Regions from separate parts of the Granulosicoccus sp. 3-233 genome, predicted to be linked through region 2. Evidence: predicted binding sites of a transcription regulator. Region 2 holds the regulator's gene; each other region holds the start of a gene.

Region 1 (6,925 bases), on a different contig from region 2:
CCAGACCATCCACCTGCCAGTTGACACCACAGATGTATTTCAGCCCGTAGATGTTGCTGCGATTCCAGACAATCGCCAGGGCATAGCCCATGCGAAACGAGAACAATCCGATGACAACCACCGGAATGCCCAGTATCAGGGTCATGATGATCTGCCAAAGCCAGAACACGACACTCCTGAACAACAGCCAGTAACGATACACGTCAGGTTTCCTCCTTCGGGGACAACAAGGCATCCACACAGCTGGCCAGATTGTCATAGGCCGGCACATGTTCCAGGCCCTTGTTGCTGTCCAGTGTCTGCTGCCCCTTGCCGGTACGTACCATGATGGGTGTGGCAGCCGTCGCCATTGCCGCCTGCATGTCACGCAGCGAATCACCCACCACCACGACCGTACTCAGATCGATATCCAGCCGTTCACTGATGGTATAGAGCATGCCGGGCGCCGGCTTGCGGCAGTCGCATTGATCGCCATCGCTGTGCGGACAGAAGGCAACGACATCGATTCGACCACCGGCCTGCACGACTTTTTCCTGCATGCGCTGATGAATGGCATGCAACTCCTCCAGCGTGATCAGCCCACGGCTGATACCACTCTGGTTGGTCGCCACGGCAACATGCCAGCCTGCCTGATGCAGACGGGCAATTGCCTCCAGACTACCCGGGATGGGAACCCATTCCCTGGGCTCGCTGATCGGACGCTCCAGATTCTCGTTGATGACGCCATCGCGATCCAGCACGATGAGCTTCATGAAGCCGAATCCGCAGGTTGCAACAGACTCAGCTCAGCGGTACTGCAACACAGTTCATTGACTTGTCGCAGCAAGGCCAGGCGATTGGCTCGCAGAGCCAGATCATCATCCATCACCATGACCTCATCGAAGAAGGTATCCACCGGCTGGCGAAGTGAGGCGGTTTCCTGCATGGATGCCTGATAGTCGCGAGATTGCAGATGCTGTTCGATGATGGGCCGGCGGCTGAGCAACTGCTCCAGCAAGGCGCTTTCAGCCCCCTGACTCAACAGGGCGTCATCCACCTCATCGGGCACGCTACCGTCCACCTTCTTCAGCAGATTGCCGATGCGCTTGCTGGCCGCAGCCAGTGAAACGGCAGCCTCGGTGGAACGGAACTCCTGCATGGCGGCCAGCCTTGCAACGATATCCAGCGGACGGGTCAGGCCCTTGGCCAGTACCGCATCGATGGCATCAGCGGCATAGCCCTGATCGATCAGGTATCCGCGCATGCGCTCGATGACATAGGCCAGCATGCCGGCCTTGTCCGGTGCCTCGAGGCGATCACCGTAGATGCTCAGAGCCTGCTCCAGTACCTGCTCCAGATCCAGGTCGAGCCGCTGTTCGATCATGATGCGCACGATACCCAGAGATGCGCGGCGCAGTGCGAACGGATCCTTGGCCCCCGTAGGCTTCATGCCCAGACCGAAGATGCCCGCCAGCGTGTCGGTCTTGTCAGCCAATGACACGATCTGCGAGACAAGTCCGGCTGGCAGAGGTCCACCGGCCTTGTTGGGAAAATAATGCTGCTCCATGGCTTCGCACACCGAGGCCGGATGACCATCACGGGTTGCATAATACCGGCCACAGATACCCTGCATCTTGGGCAGTTCCTTGACGATCTCGGTATTCAGATCGCATTTGCACAGACTCACGGCCAGCGCGACGTCGGCGGCATCCTGCGACAGCTCGGCCGCCAGCCATTCACCCAGCGTGGTCATGCGCGCCACCTTGTCGGCCACACTGCCGAGCTTTTCCTGAAACAGCAGACGATCCAGCTGAGGCTGGTGGGCAGACAATGGCTGCTTCTTGTCCTGATTCCAGAAGAACATGGTATCGGCGAAACGCGGACGTATGACACGCTCATTGCCATCGACCACCGTTTCCGGGTGGTTGGACTCGATATTGGCAATGGTGATGAAGGCCGGCATCAATGCACCCTTGCCATCGAGCAGTGCGAAGTAACGCTGGTTCTCCTGCATGGTCTGGATCAGGGCTTCCTTGGGAATCTCCAGAAACGTCGCATCGAAACGGCCAGCCAGCGCCACCGGCCACTCGACCAGGGCATTCACTTCATCCAGCAGTTCTTCATCCATGACGGGTTCACCGTCGAGCGATTTCGCCACTCCCCTGACCGCGTCCTCGATGCAGGCGCGTCGACGTATCGGATCGGCCATTACCTTGACGGCCTCCAGGCGAGCTTCGTACTCGGCAGGAGAGGCCAGCGTGATGGCATCGGGTGCATGGAAACGATGTCCATGAGTGCGGTTGGACGCCTCGAGTCCCAGAACCTGCAATGGCAATACAGCTTCGCCATGCATCGCCAGCAACCAGCTGACCGGTCGCAGAAAGTCGTGCGTGGAGCGTCCCCAGCGCATGCGTCGCGGCATGGGCATGGTCTTGATCGCCTCCGCTACACAGCTCTCCATGACCTCGGTCAGGGTCTTGCCGGGCTGCACCTGACGGGCCACCACCCATTCTCCCTTGGGGGTCTCGATGGTGGACAGTTGCTCAACGGTGACACCTGCCGAACGCATGAAACCTTCCAGCGCCTTGGTGGGTTTTCCCTCCTTCCAGGCCGCCGCACTGGCTGGTCCGCGACGCTCCACTTCGGTATCGGGCTGGCGTTCTCCGACATCGGTAAAGCGGGCCGCGATGCGCCGGGGGGTGGCAAAGATCTGCGCGTCACTGTTGCACAGCTGATTCTCCTGCAGCGCTGCCGCGAGCACCTTGCCCAGATGCTCTGCCATCGGCACGACAGATCCGGCTGGCAGTTCCTCGCAGCCGAGTTCGATGATCAGATCAGACATTGACGACACCCTCTTGAGCCGGGCTTGCGGTATCGGTTTTCAGCAAGGGATAGCCCAGGGCCTCACGCTTGTTGACCCAGGCTTCGGCAACCTGCCGGGACAGGGTACGCACCCGTAGAATGTAACGCTGGCGTTCGGTCACCGATATTGCATGTCTGGCATCCAGCAGATTGAAGGAGTGAGAGGCACGCAGTACCTGCTCATAGGCCGGCAGTGGCAATTCGAGATCGCACAGACGTGCGCAATCGTTCTCGCACTGGTCGAATTGCCGGAACAGGGCATCGACATCGGCGTGTTCGAAATTGTAGGCCGATTGCTCTACTTCGTTCTGGTGAAACACGTCACCGTAGCTCACCGGACCTTCGGCCGTGTTGCCCCAGACCAGGTCATAAACGCTTTCCACCCCCTGAATGTACATGGCCAGACGTTCGATACCGTAGGCCAGTTCCCCCAGCACAGGTTTGCAGACAAGGCCGCCACACTGCTGAAAATAGGTGTACTGCGTAACTTCCATGCCATTGAGCCAGACTTCCCAGCCCAGCCCCCAGGCACCGAGCGTCGGAGACTCCCAGTTGTCTTCCACAAAGCGCACATCGTGTTCCAGCAGATCGAATCCCAGCGCCTCCAGAGAGCCCAGATACAGATCCTGCATGCCTTCCGGTGAGGGTTTCATGGCCACCTGGAACTGGTAATAATGCTGCAGGCGGTTGGGATTGTCGCCATAACGTCCGTCCGTGGGACGTCTGGAAGACTGTGTGTGACAGGCAAACCAGGGCTCTGGCCCGATGGCGCGCAGGAAGGTCGAGGGGTGGAAGGTACCTGCCCCCATTTCCATGTCATAGGACTGCTGCACCAGACAACCCTGGGCAGCCCAGTAGTTCTGCAGCACGGCAATCATGCCCTGAAAGGTTTTCACATCAGGCTGCTTTGCAGCTTCGGTCATGGTCGGTTCCAGCTCTGGGTTCTGTAAAAAGTGTGTCAGTGTACTTAATCCGGCGACGTGCGACGATACGGTAGAATGCATTGGCCGGGCCGGATTCGTCCGTTACGTCCGGTCCTGCATGGCCTGCCGCACCAAATTTGCGCCCCATTCTGGTGCATTCAGAATCAAAATGCGCCATTCTGGTGCGTAACATGTACCCATGAAAATATTATCTCATTGATTTAACAGGTATTTTTATCCTCAACCGGGTTGGTACGTACCCTGCACCATATAGGTGGGAGCACGCACCACGCGCGCGTGGCCATACTCAAATTATATTTCACAGGAAAACTACACATGTCTGCCAGTGACGTTCTCAAGACCATCAAGGAAAACGACGTAAAGTTTGTCGACTTTCGTTTCACAGACCCGCGCGGCAAGGAGCAGCACACAGCAATCCCGGTCGCCATGTTCGAAGAGGACATCTTCGAAGACGGCCAACCCTTTGATGGTTCTTCCATTGCTGGCTGGAAAGGCATCAACGCCTCTGACATGCTGCTGATGCCCGACCCGGAGACTGCGGTCATCGACCCGTTCACCGAAGAGGCCACTCTGAACCTGCGTTGCGACATCGTCGAGCCCGACACCATGGCAGGCTACGAGCGTGACCCTCGCTCGGTTGCCCGTCGTGCCGAAGCCTACCTGCAATCCACCGGTATCGCAGACACAGCCTACTTCGGTCCAGAACCTGAATTCTTCGTCTTCGACGATGTTCGCTGGTCAACCGAAATGCAGGGCATGAGCTTCGCCATCAATTCCGATGAAGCGGCGTGGAGCTCCAACAAGAAGATCGAAGGCGGCAACACAGGCCATCGTCCCAAGGTCAAGGGCGGCTACTTCCCGGTTCCTCCTGTCGATTCACTGTCCGACCTGCGCGCCACCATGTGCCTGGTTCTGGAGCAGATGGGTGTGACGCCTGAAGTTCATCACCACGAAGTCGGTACTGCCGGCCAGTGCGAGATCGGCACCAAATTCGACACTCTGGTCAAGCGTGCCGACCAGACTCAGATCCTCAAGTACGTGGTACTGAACGTGGCTCACCAGTATGGCAAGACTGCCACCTTCATGCCCAAGCCGATCGTTGGCGACAACGGCAGCGGCATGCACGTGCATCAGTCTCTGTTCAAGGACGGCAACAACATGTTCGCCGGTGAACTGTATGGCGGACTGTCGGAAACTGCCCTGTTCTACATCGGCGGCATCATCAAGCACTCGCGTGCCATCAACGCCTTCTCCAACGCCTCTACCAACAGCTACAAGCGACTGGTTCCAGGCTTCGAAGCCCCGGTCATGCTGGCCTACTCCGCTCGTAACCGCTCTGCCTCCATCCGTATTCCTTATGTAGGCAACCCCAAAGGTCGTCGTATCGAGGTTCGCTACCCTGACCCAACCGGCAACCCTTACCTGACATTCTCGGCTCTGATGATGGCTGGCCTCGACGGTATCCAGAACAAGATCCACCCTGGCGACGCTGCCGACAAGGATCTGTACGACCTGCCAGCCGAAGAAGCAGCCAACATTCCACAGGTCTGCTCTTCTCTGGATCAGGCTCTGGAAGCTCTGGACGCCGATCGTGCCTTCCTGACTGCCGGTGGTGTGTTCACTGACGATCAGATCAATGGCTACATCAACCTGAAGATGGAAGAAGTCACTCGCATGCGCATGTCCACGCATCCGGTTGAATTCGATATGTACTACTCTTGCTGATGCAGATCGACTCTATCTGACTGCTTCAGATAGAGTTCTGGAAATGTTGCGCCACCATGAGTCTGTGGTGGCGCAATGGAATCAATGGCATGTCGAGACCTCTCCGACTGATCCATGATTTCTGCGCCAACCTCTCACCAGACATCCACGCCCCCTCTTCAGCGACGCAGCTACCCCCCCCCCGCTGGCGCGCTACTTGACCAGACCGACACCACGGTTCCGATAGCTCCGGGATGATGCTGTCATCCCCCGCTTCCCGCTATTCATTCAAGCAGGAAACCGGCAGATCGCCCTGCCCCATCAGCATCCAGTCTCCGCTTGTCTCCGCTTGCCTCCGCTTGCCTCCGCTCGTCTCCGCTCGTCTCCGCTCGTCTCCGCTCGTCTCCGCTCGTCTCCGCTCGTCTCCGCTCGTCTCTCCGCCCGTCTCCGCCCGTCTCCGCCCGTCTCAGCCCGTCTCAGCCCGTCTCAGCCCATTCACGCGCCTGTTCAATGACGGTGTGCGCTGAACGAATGTACAGGATCAGTCGATGGGAATTGACAGGCCGCTTCGATAGGTCAGGACTGGAAATGGGTGTCCACGAAACCGGGGGAAGTTCATCGACATGATCCGGGTGCTGAGCGTGATCACGGATGCGTTCGTTGCGCATCATCAGGTTCAGCTTCAGCAGCAGTTGCGCAGTGAACGGCCGGATTTGTTCGATGACTTTGTGGAGAAACCGTCCCCGTTCTGAAAAACAGGATCGTCGTTCCGCTCAAGCGACGGGACAATGACCCTCGATTAGCGTGAAAGATAGGCCCTCAATTAGCGTGGAAGCGCTCAATCCACATCAAACGTGGTCTTCACATGTTCCCATGCGTTGTTTAGATGCTGCTCCAGTGCTGACTCTGCCGAGTCGACGTCTCGTTCGAGTATCGCCTGGAATATGGTTCGATGATATTCATAGTTCAATGCATTGCGCTCTGGCGAGCGCTCCATTTTTTGCCAGTGCTCAGCCAACCACTGAGTGTAGGCTTGGTGCAAGGCCGGAAAGATCGGATTGCGAGGTATTCGATAGAAGACTTGGTGAAAGGCAACATCGGTTGCATAGAAGTCTTCCGAGCTATCAATTGAGTCATGGTTGTTACCCAGCGCAGTACGCAGCTGGCGTATATCGTCAGTCTGCGCACGAAGCGCTGCTTCACGAACCAAGGCGCGCTCCAGAAATATCCGACTTTGGTAGAGCGTCTTGACTCCGGAGCGTCCATGGGTCAGATGCTGAACCACCCCACCCATTGTGTCGAACGCTGCCTCATAGCCAGGCTTTCTAACCGTCGGACGAAAACGAGGTCGGTTTTCCAACATGCCTCGATTGGTCAATGCTGTAATCGCCTCACGAATGACGGTACGACTGGCCCCGTACTCTACACCGAGCTCT
Region 2 (6,925 bases):
TGCGGGTCAGCGATGTCATGGTGGGCAGGGATGTCAGTCCAAGCATCCGGCAAGGCGAAACACTGATGACGGCACTGATGGAAATCAGCTCCAGAGGACTGGGCATGGTCACCGTTCTCGACGAGCTCGATCGGCTTTGCGGCATCTTCACCGATGGTGATCTGCGACGCGCACTCGAGCGCGGCGTGGACATTCACAGCGCGAGCATCGGTACGGTCATGACTGCCGACCCGGCCACCATCAGCGACACATCACTGGCAGTCGACGCCGTGGCGCTGATGCAGAGGCTGCGTATCACCTCGTTGCCGGTGGTCGATGGGCGACGACTGCAGGGTGTCGTGACCATGCATGCCTTGCTGGCCGCAGGAGTTGTCTGAGCCGATGCTTGCACGTCTACTGTCCCGATACTGGCTGTTGCTGCCTTTGCTGATCATCGTCGTCGTTGTGGTCGATCATGTCGAGGAACCGGAAATCTTCGTCGTGGAAGAGACCATCGACATGCGCGAGACGCGATCGGACTACTACATGGCCGATTTCCAGTCGCGTAAATACGATGCCAACGGTCAGATCGAGTACACGGTAAGAGGCGACACCCTGGCGCACTATCCCCATGATGATCGCTCCGAAATCACCTCACCACGGGTCGAATTGCACCGGGAAGGCGCGCAGTGGCAGATCGAATCGGACAGTGGCCTGTTCGATACCGATCCTGACCTGTTCACCCTGCAAGGCAATGTCATCGTCAAACGACAGGCAGAGACTGCAGACCCGCTGACGATTCGTACCAGCACCCTGACGGTTGCCACCGAATCCAATGAAGTGAGCACCGAGGCAAGAATCGAGATCAGTGCTCCCACCTGGCGACTGCAGGCCAATGGCCTGAAATCCGCCATTGATCAGGGTAAGCTCACCCTGCTTTCCGACGTCATCGGACGCTACGAGGTACCGGGCCCGTGAACACTGACAATCAATCCGACAAGCGCCGCCAGTCGGGCAAGCACTGGCAGCAGGCAGTGGCCATGTGCCTGCTGTTGGGCACGCTGTGGCAGGCGACACCGAGTCTTGCGCGCGAATCCGACCTGGAACAGCCCATCGATGTGCGCGCCGACAAGTCCGAGTTCGATGAGAAGGCCGGCACACAGATTCTCACCGGTAATGTCGAGATCAGCCAGGGCACCATGCGCATTGCCGCCGACCGGATTGCCATAGAACTGAAAAACAACGCATTGAGTGCCATCACCGGCACCGGCTCGCCGATCCGTTTCGAGCAACAGAACGAGGCTGGTGAGCTGATGAGCGGCGAGGCGCAGAAGATTACCTATGATGCGCTGGCAGGCACGCTGATTCTCGAAGGCACGGCCACTCTGAGCCAACCGCGTCAGGAACTGGTCAGTGAACGCATCACCTTCAATGCCAGAACCCAGAAAGTCAGTGCCGAAGGCGGCCCCAGTGAAGGCCGTGTGAGCATCCAGATCCAACCACCCACAGGCGCTGATCAGTGACCCGGCAAGACGCGCTCGACAAGCCTCCCGCCCTCCGGACCCTCGAAGCCAGAGACCTGCACAAGGCCTACAAGAAACGCCGCATTCTCGAGGGCGTCTCCCTGTCCGTGAACAGTGGCGATGTGGTCGGTCTGCTGGGCCCCAACGGCGCGGGCAAGACCACCTGCTTCTACATGGTGGTGGGCCTGGTCAGACCTGACCAGGGACAGATCATGCTCGATGGCGAGGACATCACGCGTTTTCCGATGCATGCCCGGGCCCGCAAGGGTGTCGGTTATCTGCCGCAGGAAGCCTCCGTGTTCCGGCAACTGACCGTCTCGCAGAACATCATGGCCATTCTGGAAACCCGTCCGGAGCTGAACCGTGAAACCCGCCATGACCGGCTCGAAGCCCTGCTCGAGGAACTGCAGATATCGCATATCAGGGACAGCCTCGGCATCAGCCTTTCCGGTGGTGAACGACGCCGCGTCGAAATAGCCCGGGCCCTGTCTGCCGACCCCGGTTTCATTCTGCTCGATGAACCGTTTGCCGGTGTTGATCCCATTTCCATTCTCGACATCCAGCGCATCATCACCCACCTGAAGGAACGCAATATCGGCGTGCTGATCACGGATCACAATGTGCGCGAAACACTGGGCATCTGCGATCGAGCGTACATTCTCAGCCACGGCAAGCTGATCGCCGAAGGCACGCCGGACACCGTGCTGGCAAACCGGGAAGTGCGATCGGTGTATCTGGGTGACAACTTCCAGATCTGAGCGCGATTGGCTTCACAACACCGCAGCCGGTTGTCATGACTCATGCCGCTTTTCCATCAGTTGAGGTGGTGCGCCGCCGCTATCTACCTGTAATAACAGCAGAATACGTCTTGAAAATGAAACATTACCAATTTGTCATTTAAGTTTTCCCTGCCGGTATCGCAACCGGCGGGAAAATTGCGTTAATTGCTATCCAGCTGGTAGTTTTTCACTACAGACACCTTTTACCGGACGCGTATTCGATGAAACAGTCACTGCAAATAAAGATGGGCCAGTCCCTGGCCATGACTCCTCAATTGCAGCAGGCAATCAAACTGTTACAACTGTCCACGCTCGAACTGCAGACGGAAATCCAGACGGCTCTGGAAAGCAATCCCATGCTGGAGATGCAGGAAGACGAAGGCTCCGAACCCCGTGAAGCGGATCTCGCCAATGAATCACGCGAGACACGCGAAGCCAACCGTGAGGCGGAAACCGCGGCCGCCGAACAGAAGCAGGCTGCCGGTGAAACCGAGCTGGTGGGCGAGAACATGCAGAGCTCCGATGATGTTCTGCCAGAAGACCTTCCGGTGGACAGCGCCTGGGATGATATCTACGATTCCGCGGTGCCTTCCAGCAGTGGCACGTCCGGCAGCGATGGTGAATCCCGCGATTTCACCGAGTTTCACAACGCCGGCGTGGCCAGCATTCAGGATCATCTGAACGAACAGATACGCTTCGCCCCGCTGTCCGAACGGGATCAGGAAATTGCCGAAACCATCATCGATGCCGTGGACAACAACGGTTACCTGATCGATGACGTCGAGGTCCTGCTCGACGGTCTGAACCGCGACATCACCGATGTCGACCAAATGTATGTACTCGACGAATTCGAGACCGTACTGCATCTGGTTCAGCACCTGGACCCACCCGGCTGTGCGGCTCGTGACGCCAGCGAATGCATGGGCATCCAGCTCAGCCAGCTACCCGTATCCGAGCTGCGCACCCTCGCCATGGGCATCGTCAAGGATCACCTCGACCTGCTCGCCGCCCACGATTTCGCCCGTCTGCGTCGTCTGTTCAAGATCAACGACGACGTGCTGCAGGAAGCCATCACACTGATCCGCAGTCTGAACCCGCGCCCGGGTCGGCAGCTGGTGAATGATCATGACCAGTACATCGTGCCGGATGTGTTCGTGAAGAAGATCAAGGGCGTCTGGCGCGTCGAGCTGAACCCCGACATCGCTCCCCGGCTGGGCATCAATGCCCTGTATGCCGGCATGGTCAAACGTGCCGACAAGAGCGAAGACAACAACTTCATGCGCAACCATCTGCAGGAGGCTCGCTGGTTCATCAAGAGCCTGCAGAGCCGCAACGAAACCCTGTTACGCGTCGCCACGGCCATCGTCGAACGCCAGCGCAGCTTTCTGGAATATGGCGATGAAGCCATGAAGCCGCTGGTGCTGCGCGACATCGCCGAGCAACTGAGCCTGCACGAATCCACCATCTCGCGAGTCACCACGCACAAGTACATCCATACCCCGCGCGGCATTTTCGAGTTCAAGTACTTCTTCTCCAGCCATGTATCCACAGCCAATGGCGGTGAATGCTCGGCCACGGCCATTCGCGCCATGATCAAGAAATTCATAGCCGCCGAGGATTGCACGAAGCCACTTTCCGACAGCAAGATAGCCAGTACGTTAGTCGAGGAAGGAATACAGGTTGCGCGACGCACCGTTGCCAAGTATCGTGAATCCATGGCCATTCCGCCATCGAACTAACGCAAGCGATTGAACTGAAACGATTTATGCAGAAAAAGCACACCCTGACATGGCCTCAAGCCCTCTGCGAAGAAACATTCGCAACAGAGCGTGGCCAGCTATTGGGTCTGCCCCCCATCGACCATAGAACAGATATGGGACGCGCAATGTGTCCCTACTTGCCGCGAGGTCCTTCGCGGACCCTCGCTCTTCATCGTTGAACCTTTTGTTGAACATCAGGAGATGCCCATGAACTTAACCGTAACCGGTCACCACGTCGACGTTACCGCTTCGATGCGAAACTATGTGACTGACAAGATGGAACGCCTCCAGAGACACTCCGACAACGTTTTCGGAGTCCACGTGATTCTTACCGTGGAAGAAAAATCACGCCAGAAGGCCGAGGCAACCATCAAGGTTTCCGGTACGCAGCTGTATGCAGACACCACCGAGCCCGACATGTACGCGGCCATCGATCTGCTGACAGACAAACTGGATCGTCAACTGATCCGGCACAAGGAAAAGCTCAAGGCGCACCGCCGCACAGGCGACCCTGTTCCCGAATAGTGGCCTGACACTTTTAATCCTGACAGCGAGAGCGCACAATAGCGCTTTCGCAGCCCTCGAAGACTCTGTCCGACATCATCGGCAGGGTCTTCGAGCATTGAAAGTGTGGCCAAATCTTCTACACCCATGGATTTATCCGATCTGCTCGATCCCGAGCGCATACGCTGTCATTGCAGCATTCAGAGCAAGAAACGCACATTGCAGACGCTGGCCGAACTGCTGGGCGAGTCTCTCCGGGCAAGAAATGCCACAGACGATGTCAATGACGACGACGCCGAAGGCGGCGAGGAAAAGAGCAGCCCCCGCAAGGTCAGGAAGTCACGCAAACAGAGCGACAAGGCCGCGGAGTCGGCGGATACCCTCAGCGACATGCAGATACTGGACGCGCTGATCAGCCGCGAACGACTGGGCAGTACCGGACTGGGACACGGTGTCGGCCTGCCCCACAGCCGTCTGGCCAGTATCGAGGAGCCCATTGCGGCCTTCGTGACGCTGGAAAAAGGCGTCGACTACGAATCGGTCGATGGTCAACCCGTCGATCTCGTGTTCGGTCTGCTGGTTCCCGAACATTGCAATGATGAACACCTGCAGATCCTGGCGCAGATGGCGCGACGTTTCAGTGACGCCGAACTGCGTGACACGCTGCGCGGTTTCGACGATCCAGACGCACTCTACGAACACCTGACGTCCCTGCAGCCCGTCTCCACCTGATGTCTTACCGGCAGCTGACCGTTGGCGAGGCGGTACAGGCACTGAACAAGGATCTGGATCTGACCTGGACCGCCGGACATGCCGCCCATTCGCGCATGCTGACGCGTGACGCCGGCCCGGTAGACCGCCCTCGCCTGCTCGGCCCACTCAATTTCAACAGCCCCAACCGTATCCAGTTGCTGGGCGCTGCCGAAGTCCGCCTGTTCAGCGAGGCCTCGGTGCTCGACGCCAGCCGTTTCGAGTATTCCCTGCCCAACACCTGCGACGTGATCGTGGTCTCCAACTCGCTGCAGGCGCCCGAAAGCATCATCGAACTGGCTGAACGCGAGAACATCGCCCTGCTGAGCTCGGCGGCAGACTACAGCCAGTTGCACAGCCGCATGCGCTTTCTGCTGACTCAACTGCTGGCCGAACGCGAGATCATTCACGGGGTGATGATGGATGTGCATGGTACCGGGGTACTGATCACCGGGGATGCCAGTGTCGGCAAGAGCGAACTGGCTCTGGAGCTGATCAGTCGAGGTCACATCCTGGTGGCGGACGACGCCCCGGAGTTCACCCGCATAGCGCCCGGGACGCTCGAATGCCAGTGCCCGCCCCTGCTGCAGGATTTTCTGGAAGTACGCGGTCTCGGTGTGCTCAACATCGCCCTGATGTACGGGGATGCACATACGCGCTCGCGCAAGATCCTGCGCTGTATCGTGCACCTGAAGCCGGTCAGTGGCGAGGATTTCAACAAGGATCTGGCGGCCATTGCCGGTGATCGCATCAGCGAGCCGTCCGGCACTCGCGTCGTCCTGGGCGTCAAGGTACCCAAACGCACGATACCGGTAGCTCCCGGACGCAACATGGCCGTGCTGGTCGAAGCCGCGATACGCGACCAGATATTGCGCGCCGGCGGTTACAGCGCCTCCAGGGATCTGGTCAGCAAACAGGAACGAGCGCTGGCAATCGCCGCCCATCAGAGCAAGCGCCGTCCCAGCCCACGCCCCAAGTCGGGCACCGACGTCAGTACCGATACGGAGAACTGAACCATGACACGCCTGACCATAGTCACTGGTCTGTCAGGATCCGGCAAGAGTGTGGCTCTGCACACCCTGGAAGACGAAGGCTTCTACTGCATCGACAATCTGCCCTCCTACCTGCTGTCCGAATTCATCGACAAACTGCTGGCCAGCGGCTCGCAGCTGTATGCCAAGCTGGCCATCGGCATCGACATGCGCAGCGAACGCGCCTCGGCAGACAATCTGCTGAGACTGTTGACCGAGCTGCGGGCCCGCAAGGACATGCAGGTCGAGGTGCTGTTTCTGGACACCGACCGCACCCGCCTGGTGACGCGCTTTTCCGAAACCCGCCGCAAGCATCCACTCAGCAGTCAGGACCTGCCGCTGATCAGTGCCATCGACGAAGAGGCGCGCCTGCTGGATCCGGTCAAGGCCGACGCCGAACTGGTCGTGGATACCTCTGCACTGAACCTGCATGAACTGCGCGACATCATCCGCACCTATGTGCTGGGCAAGACCCAGGTCGGTCTTGCACTGATCTTCCAGTCTTTCGGCTTCAAGCACGGCACCCCGGCCAGCACCGACTTCATGTTCGACGTACGCTGCCTGCCCAATCCGCACTGGGAGCCGGAACTGCGACGATT
Region 3 (6,925 bases), 540 kb from region 2:
GAATACGACGACATCACCATCACTCAAGTCTACAGCGCTTGAGCGGCCGCGTCGTTCGGGTCCCGTCACGAAAAAGCGTGCATCTATACCCATCGACACGGAAACGATGGGGGCGTCTGCATCAGCCTCGTCCCGATCCTGATGCGCACCCATCTGAGCTCCCGGCTGATACTGGTTGATCAGGCAACCATCCGGCATGAAACCCGGAAACCCCGCGCACTCGGCAGCGTGCTGCGCCAGCGCTCGAAAGGCCTTTGGCATCGCCGGCCAGGATTGGCCTGTCAGCGGATCCAGCGTGCTGTAGCGATAGCCCTGCCTGTCCGATACCCAGCCCAACTGCCCGCAATTGCTGCTCTGCACAGACAGGTAGAAGCCGCGACTCGTCTGCATGCGACGCAGCGGTGAGACCGTCAGGATCGACTCGAGCTCCGGCTGCAGCTCGGCCGTATCGACAAACTGCCGAAGCAACACCATGCCGGGACAGATGTCCACGGTGTCTGAGGCGAACAGATCTCTCATCATCGATGCTTTCTTCATTTCCTGCCCGGCAACGGGCATAATATTGGACTTCACTCCACGCATTCAAGATGATGCGCGACATGATCTCCCCCCCTGTACCCGCTGAACTGGTTGATCACCTGTGCCGGCAGAACGACCTGACACCGACACAGGCCACCCGCCTGATCGAGGAAGTGCTGGCCTTCTACGATGAGTCCAGCGCCGCATTCATCCAGCGCCGCCATTATGAACTGCAGAAGGCAGGACTGGCGAACGCGCAGATCTATCAGATGATCGCGGCTGAACTCGAACATCGACGCTTCAAACTCGACCCGCTGACAGAGCGCCAGATCCGGCGCACCATCTACGGCTGAGCACGACCCACACACCACCGACTCCCTTTCAACAGGCAAAGACACTCGCTATGTGCGGAATCATCGCTTATACCGGCAGCCAGGAAGCCGCCCCTATCCTTCTGGACGGTCTGCACCGGCTGGAGTATCGCGGTTACGACTCGGCCGGCATTGCGCTGCTGCACCGCAAACGGATCCGCTGCTGGAAGGCTGCCGGCAAGATATCCATTCTCCGTCAGCGCTTGCCGGAAACCACCGCCGGACAATGCGGCATCGGCCATACCCGCTGGGCCACTCACGGTGCTCCAACGGACGAAAACGCACACCCGCACACGGACAGTGAGCTGCGAATCGCTGTCGCCCACAACGGCATCATCGAGAACGCCGATGTGCTGCGCGCGCAACTGATGGCCGAGGGCGTCAGTTTCAGCTCGGAGACCGACAGCGAAGTACTGGCCCATCTGCTGGGCGCATTCGACGGCTCGCTGATCGACGCCATGCGCACCGTGCTGCCGCGTATCCAGGGAACCTATGGTCTGGCCGCCATCGATCGAGAGGCACCGGACACCGTCGTCGTGGCGCGACTGGGTAGCCCGGTGATTCTGGGGATCGGTGACGGCGAGATGCTGGCCGCCTCCGACATGTCGGCACTGGCAAGACATACACGCGAGATCGTGCATCTGGATGATGGCGAGGTCGCGGAAATGACACCCCGTGGCTTTCAGGTGACGACCCTGGATGCCCGCCCGAGCCAGAAGAACACGACGCAGCTCAGTGGTGTGCTGGCCGACTATGACAAGGGGGGCTATGCACATTATCTGCACCGGGAAATCCGCGACCAGGCCGACGTGGTGGAACGCACGCTCAGTGGACGCCTGGACACACGCTTCTCCACGGCGCATCTGGGCGGCCTCAATCTGGCGCCACGTGAACTGCTCAATATCCGCCGCATCAAGATCCTCGGCTGCGGTTCGGCCTTCTATGCCGGCATGTCGGGTGCGCACATGATCGAGCAACTGGCGCGCCTGCCGGTCAGCGCCGAGGCGGCCGCCGAATTCCGCTACCGCAACCCGGTCGTGGAACCGGAGACGCTCTATATTGCCGTCAGCCAGTCCGGCGAAACCTTCGACACGCTGGCCGCCTTGCGCGAGATTCGTCGCAAGGGTGGCCATGTACTGGGGATCGTCAACAGTGTCGGCAGCACCATCGCGCGGGAAGTCGATGGTGGCATCTACATGCACGCCGGGCCTGAAGTATCGGTAGCCTCCACCAAGGCCTACACCAGCATGCTGACGGTCTTTGCCCTGCTGGCCCTGATGCTGGGTCGCCTGCGCGATGTCTCACCACAGCGCGGCAATGCACTGGTCGAAGCCCTGCAGGGTCTGCCTGACAAGGTCCGCGAAACACTGGCACTGGAACCCGCCATTGCCAGCCTGGCCCCCATGCTGGTGACTGCCCACAGCGCCTTCTTCCTCGGCCGCACAAGTGCCTACCCGGTGGCACTCGAGGGTGCCCAGAAGCTCAAGGAGATTTCCTATATCCATGCCGAAGCCTATCCATCGTCGGAACTCAAGCATGGCCCCCTCGCCCTGATCAGCAGTCACACACCCTGTATCGTCATGTTGCCCAACGATGAACTGCTGCACAAGTCGCTGTCGACGCTGGAGGAAATTCGCACTCGAGGGGCTCCGGTCATCGCCGTGACCGACGCCGACCACCCCCGCATTCGCGAACTCAGTGACGAGGTGATTCACATTCCTCAGGTCGAACCATTACTGCAACCCGTCATCGCCGGCATTGCCCTGCAGCTGCTGGCCTATCACAGTGCCGTTCTGATGGAACGCGATATCGACCAGCCGCGCAACCTGGCCAAGAGTGTCACCGTCGAATAGCACAATACTGCAAGTCAACACCCATACCGAAAGGCACCACAAAAGCGCATGAAGCGCACCACAATGGAGCGATAAATCCGCCAGCCCACGTTACTCGATAAGCAAGCTGTTGAATTTAAAGAGTTTTTCAGCTTGGCACAGTCCCTGTAGTAACAGTGGCAGCTGTTCAAGAATGAACACATTTTTCTGCCAACTTTACAGGGATAACATTCGCATGCTGTTCAAACGTAATTCACGACGTTCACTCGCAGCCATGGCAGGCATCGGCCTGGCCGGGTTGAGTCTTTCACTGCACGCACAGGACGACACCATCAAGGTAGGCGTCCTGCATTCGCTATCGGGCACCATGGCGATTTCGGAAACCACACTGAAAGACACCATGCTGATGCTCATCGATGAGCAGAATGCCAACGGTGGCCTGCTGGGCAAGCAACTCGAAGCAGTTGTCGTCGACCCTGCCTCCGACTGGCCTCTGTTTGCCGAAAAGGCGCGTGAGCTGATCGAGCAGGAAGGTGTAGTCGCCACTTTCGGCGCCTGGACATCCGTATCCAGAAAATCGGTTCTGCCGGTCTTCGAGGAACTGAACAGCCTGCTGTTCTATCCCGTGCAATATGAAGGCGAGGAATCTTCGAAGAACGTGTTCTACACCGGCGCAGCTCCCAACCAGCAGGCCATTCCGGCAGTCGACTACCTGGCCAATGACATCGGCGTCGAGCGCTGGGTACTGGCGGGCACCGACTATGTATACCCGCGCACCACCAACAAGATCCTCGAGGCCTACCTGAAAGCCAGTGGCGTCAGCGACGAGGACATCATGATCAACTACACGCCTTTCGGACATGCTGACTGGCAGTCCATCGTTGCCGATATCAAGCGCTTCGGTTCCGAGGGCAAGAAGACAGCTGTGGTCTCCACCGTCAATGGTGACGCCAATGTGCCTTTCTACAAGGAGCTGGGCAATCAGGGTATCTCTGCCGAAGACATCCCGGTCGTTGCCTTCTCGGTTGGTGAAGAAGAGCTGTCCGGTTTCGACACGGCCCCTCTGGTCGGTCACCTGGCTGCCTGGAACTACTTCATGAGTGTCGATGCCGAGGTCAACGATGACTTCATCGACAGCTGGATCGAGTTCACCGGTGATGAAGATCGCGTCACCAATGATCCGATGGAAGCCCATTACATCGGCTTCAACATGTGGGTGAAGGCGGTCGAGAAAGCCGGCACCACTGATGCTGCTGCGGTCCAGGATGCCATCATCGGTGTCTCGGTGCCAAACCTGTCCGGTGGCTATTCCGCCATGATGCCCAACCATCACATCACCAAGCCGGTGCTGATCGGCGAGATCCAGGATGACGGCCAGTTCGAAATCGTCTGGGAAACACCCGGTCTGGTAGCAGGCGATGCCTGGTCAGACTTTCTGGACAGCTCCAAGGAGATCATCTCCGACTGGCGCGCACCTCTGTCCTGCGGTAACTACAACGTGACGACCAACGTCTGTTCCGGTCAGAACCTGTAATGCCCCTCGCCGGGTCAGCCTGTGCTGACCCGGCTCCCGTCGTCCCATTTCCCAGGAGACCGAACGCAGTCATGTCACCGCCACTCCACGCATTACAGCGACTGATTCGTGCAGCCACCCTGCTGACGATTCTGGCAGCCGCTTGCAGCATCAATACCGCAGGCGCCGAAGTCCGGACCGGCATCGAGGAACTGGACGACCTGTTCACGCAATTTGTCGAAGGCAGGGGTACCCAGCGAACCGATGCCCTCGATGAACTGGCCGCGCTCGGACGTGATGACACGCGCGAGCTGCTCAACGGTATTCTCGAGGGCGACCTCATGCTGCACAAGGATACCGACACCATTGTCTGGGCCACTGCACAGGGCCGCGAATACAGCATGCAGTCCCTGGACAGGCAGAACGACCTGGGCAGTGATCGCAAACGCAAGCTTTCACGACTCAAGGTCACCAATCAGCTGCGAGGTCACCTGCGCTCGCTGATTGCCGCGCTGGGACTGCGATCCGCAGATCCGATCGAACGTCTGGCCGCCATCAACGACCTGATGGACACACCGGAGGCGCTGCCCGACACCACGCTGCAGGAATTGCTGGACAGCGAAAGCGATGACAAGGTACGTACTGCCCTGCTCTCTCTGCAGGCACGCAAGCTGGCCCTCTCTCCCGAGGCCGATGCACGACGCCAGGCGCTGCAGACACTGAATGACGATCTGTCCAACGGCAGCCGCTCACTGGTGCAGACAATGGCCGAGAGTGATGCCGACGAAAGCGTCAAGACACTGGCCGGGGAAATTGCCCGGGATCAGGCTGCCAGGGTACGCCTGTATGCGCAGGCAGAAACCGTGTTCTTCGGACTCAGCCTCGGCTCGGTGCTGGTACTGGCAGCCATCGGCCTGGCCATCAGCTTCGGCGTCATGGGTGTGATCAACATGGCCCACGGCGAACTGATCATGCTCGGCGCCTACTGCACCTGGGCCATGCAGCAACTGATGCCGAACAACCTGGGACTCTCCTTGCTGCTGTCCATTCCCGTGGCATTCCTGTTTACCGGCATGATCGGCATCCTGATCGAACGCAGCGTCATCCGTTTTCTCTATGGTCGTCCGCTGGAAACGCTGCTGGCCACCTTCGGCATCAGCCTGATACTGCAACAACTGGTTCGCACCTTCATTTCCTCACAGAATGTACCGGTGGCCAATCCTGCCTTCATGAGTGGCGTACTGGAAGTCAACAGCGTTCTGAGTCTGACACTCAACCGACTCTACATACTGGCCTTCTGCCTGATCGTGTTCGGACTGCTGCTGATGCTGCTGAAACGCACACGATTCGGCCTGGAAGTTCGTGCCGTGAGCCAGAATCGTTCCATGGCGCGTGCCATGGGTGTGCCTTCCTCACGCATCGATTCCCTGACCTTCGGCCTCGGTGCCGGTATTGCAGGAATCGCCGGTGTTGCCCTGTCACAGTTGACCAACGTCGGACCGAACCTTGGTCAGGCCTATATCGTTGACAGCTTCATGGTGGTGGTCTTCGGCGGTGTCGGCAATCTCTGGGGCACCCTCATCAGCGGCATGACACTGGGCATTGCCAACAAACTCATGGAACCCTGGGCCGGCGCCATCCTGGCGAAGATTCTGGTTCTGGTATTTCTCATCATGTTCATCCAGAAACGTCCTCGAGGTCTCTTTCCACAACGCGGTCGCGCGGTGGAGGCACACTGATCATGAGCGATACAACGACATCGGCACCCATTCCGAGCATCCGGCCACAACGCTCCCGGCTGTCCAGCATCATCTTCATACTGACGCTGATCGCGCTGATCATCGGCGTGTCCGTGTGCAACCAGTTGCCGGCAGAGCATCCGCTGTATGTCAGCAACTACATGGTGACCCTGCTCGGCAAATACCTGACCTACGCGATTCTGGCAGTAGCCGTCGATCTGGTGTGGGGCTATCTGGGCATTCTGAGCCTGGGTCATGCCGCCTTCTTCGCGCTGGGCGGCTATGCCATGGGCATGCACCTGATGCGACAGATCGGTGACCGCGGTGTCTACGGCAATCCGGATCTGCCGGACTTCATGGTGTTTCTCGATTGGCAGGAACTGCCCTGGTACTGGCTGGGATTCGACAACTTCGCCTTCACCGCATTGATGATCCTGATGGTTCCCGGCCTGCTGGCCTTCGTATTCGGCTGGTTCGCCTTCCGCTCGCGGGTGAACGGCGTCTATCTGTCCATCATTACCCAGGCGCTGACCTACGCTCTGATGCTGGCTTTCTTTCGCAACGAAATGGGATTCGGTGGCAATAACGGTCTGACGGACTTTCGTGAACTGCTCGGCTTCGATCTGCGCTCCGACAGTGTGCGTCTGGGTCTGTTCATCGCCTCCGGCGTGGCACTGTTGCTGGTCTACCTGCTGTGCGACAGCATTCTTCGCTCGCGACTGGGCAAGGTGGCTGTCGCCATCCGTGATGCCGAGGACCGCACCCGCTTCATCGGCTACCGCGTGGAAAGCGTCAAACTGGCATTGTTTGCCCTGTCCGCCATGATTGCCGGAGTCGCCGGCGCACTGTATGTGCCGCAAGTGGGCATCATCAACCCCGGTGAATTTGCACCACTGAACTCCATCGAGGTCGTTGTCTGGGTTGCCATTGGTGGGCGCGGTACGCTGTACG

What was found. Region 2 encodes sigma-54, which starts transcription at its own class of promoters, with help from an activator protein. Its sites were predicted from a motif close to TGGCANGNTNCNTGCTT; they were not measured.
Region 1: a site for sigma-54 is predicted at 4,015-4,031, ahead of glnA (glutamate--ammonia ligase). Genes of this name have one in related genera too.
Region 3: a site for sigma-54 is predicted at 2,877-2,893, ahead of urtA (urea ABC transporter substrate-binding protein). Genes of this name have one in related genera too.

Annotation. Positions count from the first base shown of each region.
Region 1 is NZ_JBQYLE010000008.1:32,728-39,652, reverse strand. It holds gene ACUNV4_RS19830 (lysophospholipid acyltransferase family protein) at 1-202, opposite strand, end outside; gene gmhB (D-glycero-beta-D-manno-heptose 1,7-bisphosphate 7-phosphatase) at 204-752, opposite strand; gene glyS (glycine--tRNA ligase subunit beta) at 749-2,821, opposite strand; gene glyQ (glycine--tRNA ligase subunit alpha) at 2,814-3,764, opposite strand; gene glnA (glutamate--ammonia ligase) at 4,101-5,510, shown strand; gene ACUNV4_RS19805 (FCD domain-containing protein) at 6,328-6,925, opposite strand, start outside.
Region 2 is NZ_JBQYLE010000001.1:165,691-172,615, reverse strand. It holds gene ACUNV4_RS00795 (KpsF/GutQ family sugar-phosphate isomerase) at 1-377, shown strand, start outside; gene lptC (LPS export ABC transporter periplasmic protein LptC) at 382-957, shown strand; gene lptA (lipopolysaccharide transport periplasmic protein LptA) at 954-1,502, shown strand; gene lptB (LPS export ABC transporter ATP-binding protein) at 1,499-2,260, shown strand; gene ACUNV4_RS00775 (RNA polymerase factor sigma-54) at 2,503-4,020, shown strand; gene hpf (ribosome hibernation-promoting factor, HPF/YfiA family) at 4,249-4,566, shown strand; gene ACUNV4_RS00765 (PTS sugar transporter subunit IIA) at 4,693-5,277, shown strand; gene hprK (HPr(Ser) kinase/phosphatase) at 5,277-6,308, shown strand; gene rapZ (RNase adapter RapZ) at 6,312-6,925, shown strand, end outside.
Region 3 is NZ_JBQYLE010000001.1:708,785-715,709, reverse strand. It holds gene alkB (DNA oxidative demethylase AlkB) at 1-573, opposite strand, end outside; gene ACUNV4_RS03110 (hypothetical protein) at 600-872, shown strand; gene glmS (glutamine--fructose-6-phosphate transaminase (isomerizing)) at 923-2,743, shown strand; gene urtA (urea ABC transporter substrate-binding protein) at 2,958-4,256, shown strand; gene urtB (urea ABC transporter permease subunit UrtB) at 4,328-5,974, shown strand; gene urtC (urea ABC transporter permease subunit UrtC) at 5,977-6,925, shown strand, end outside.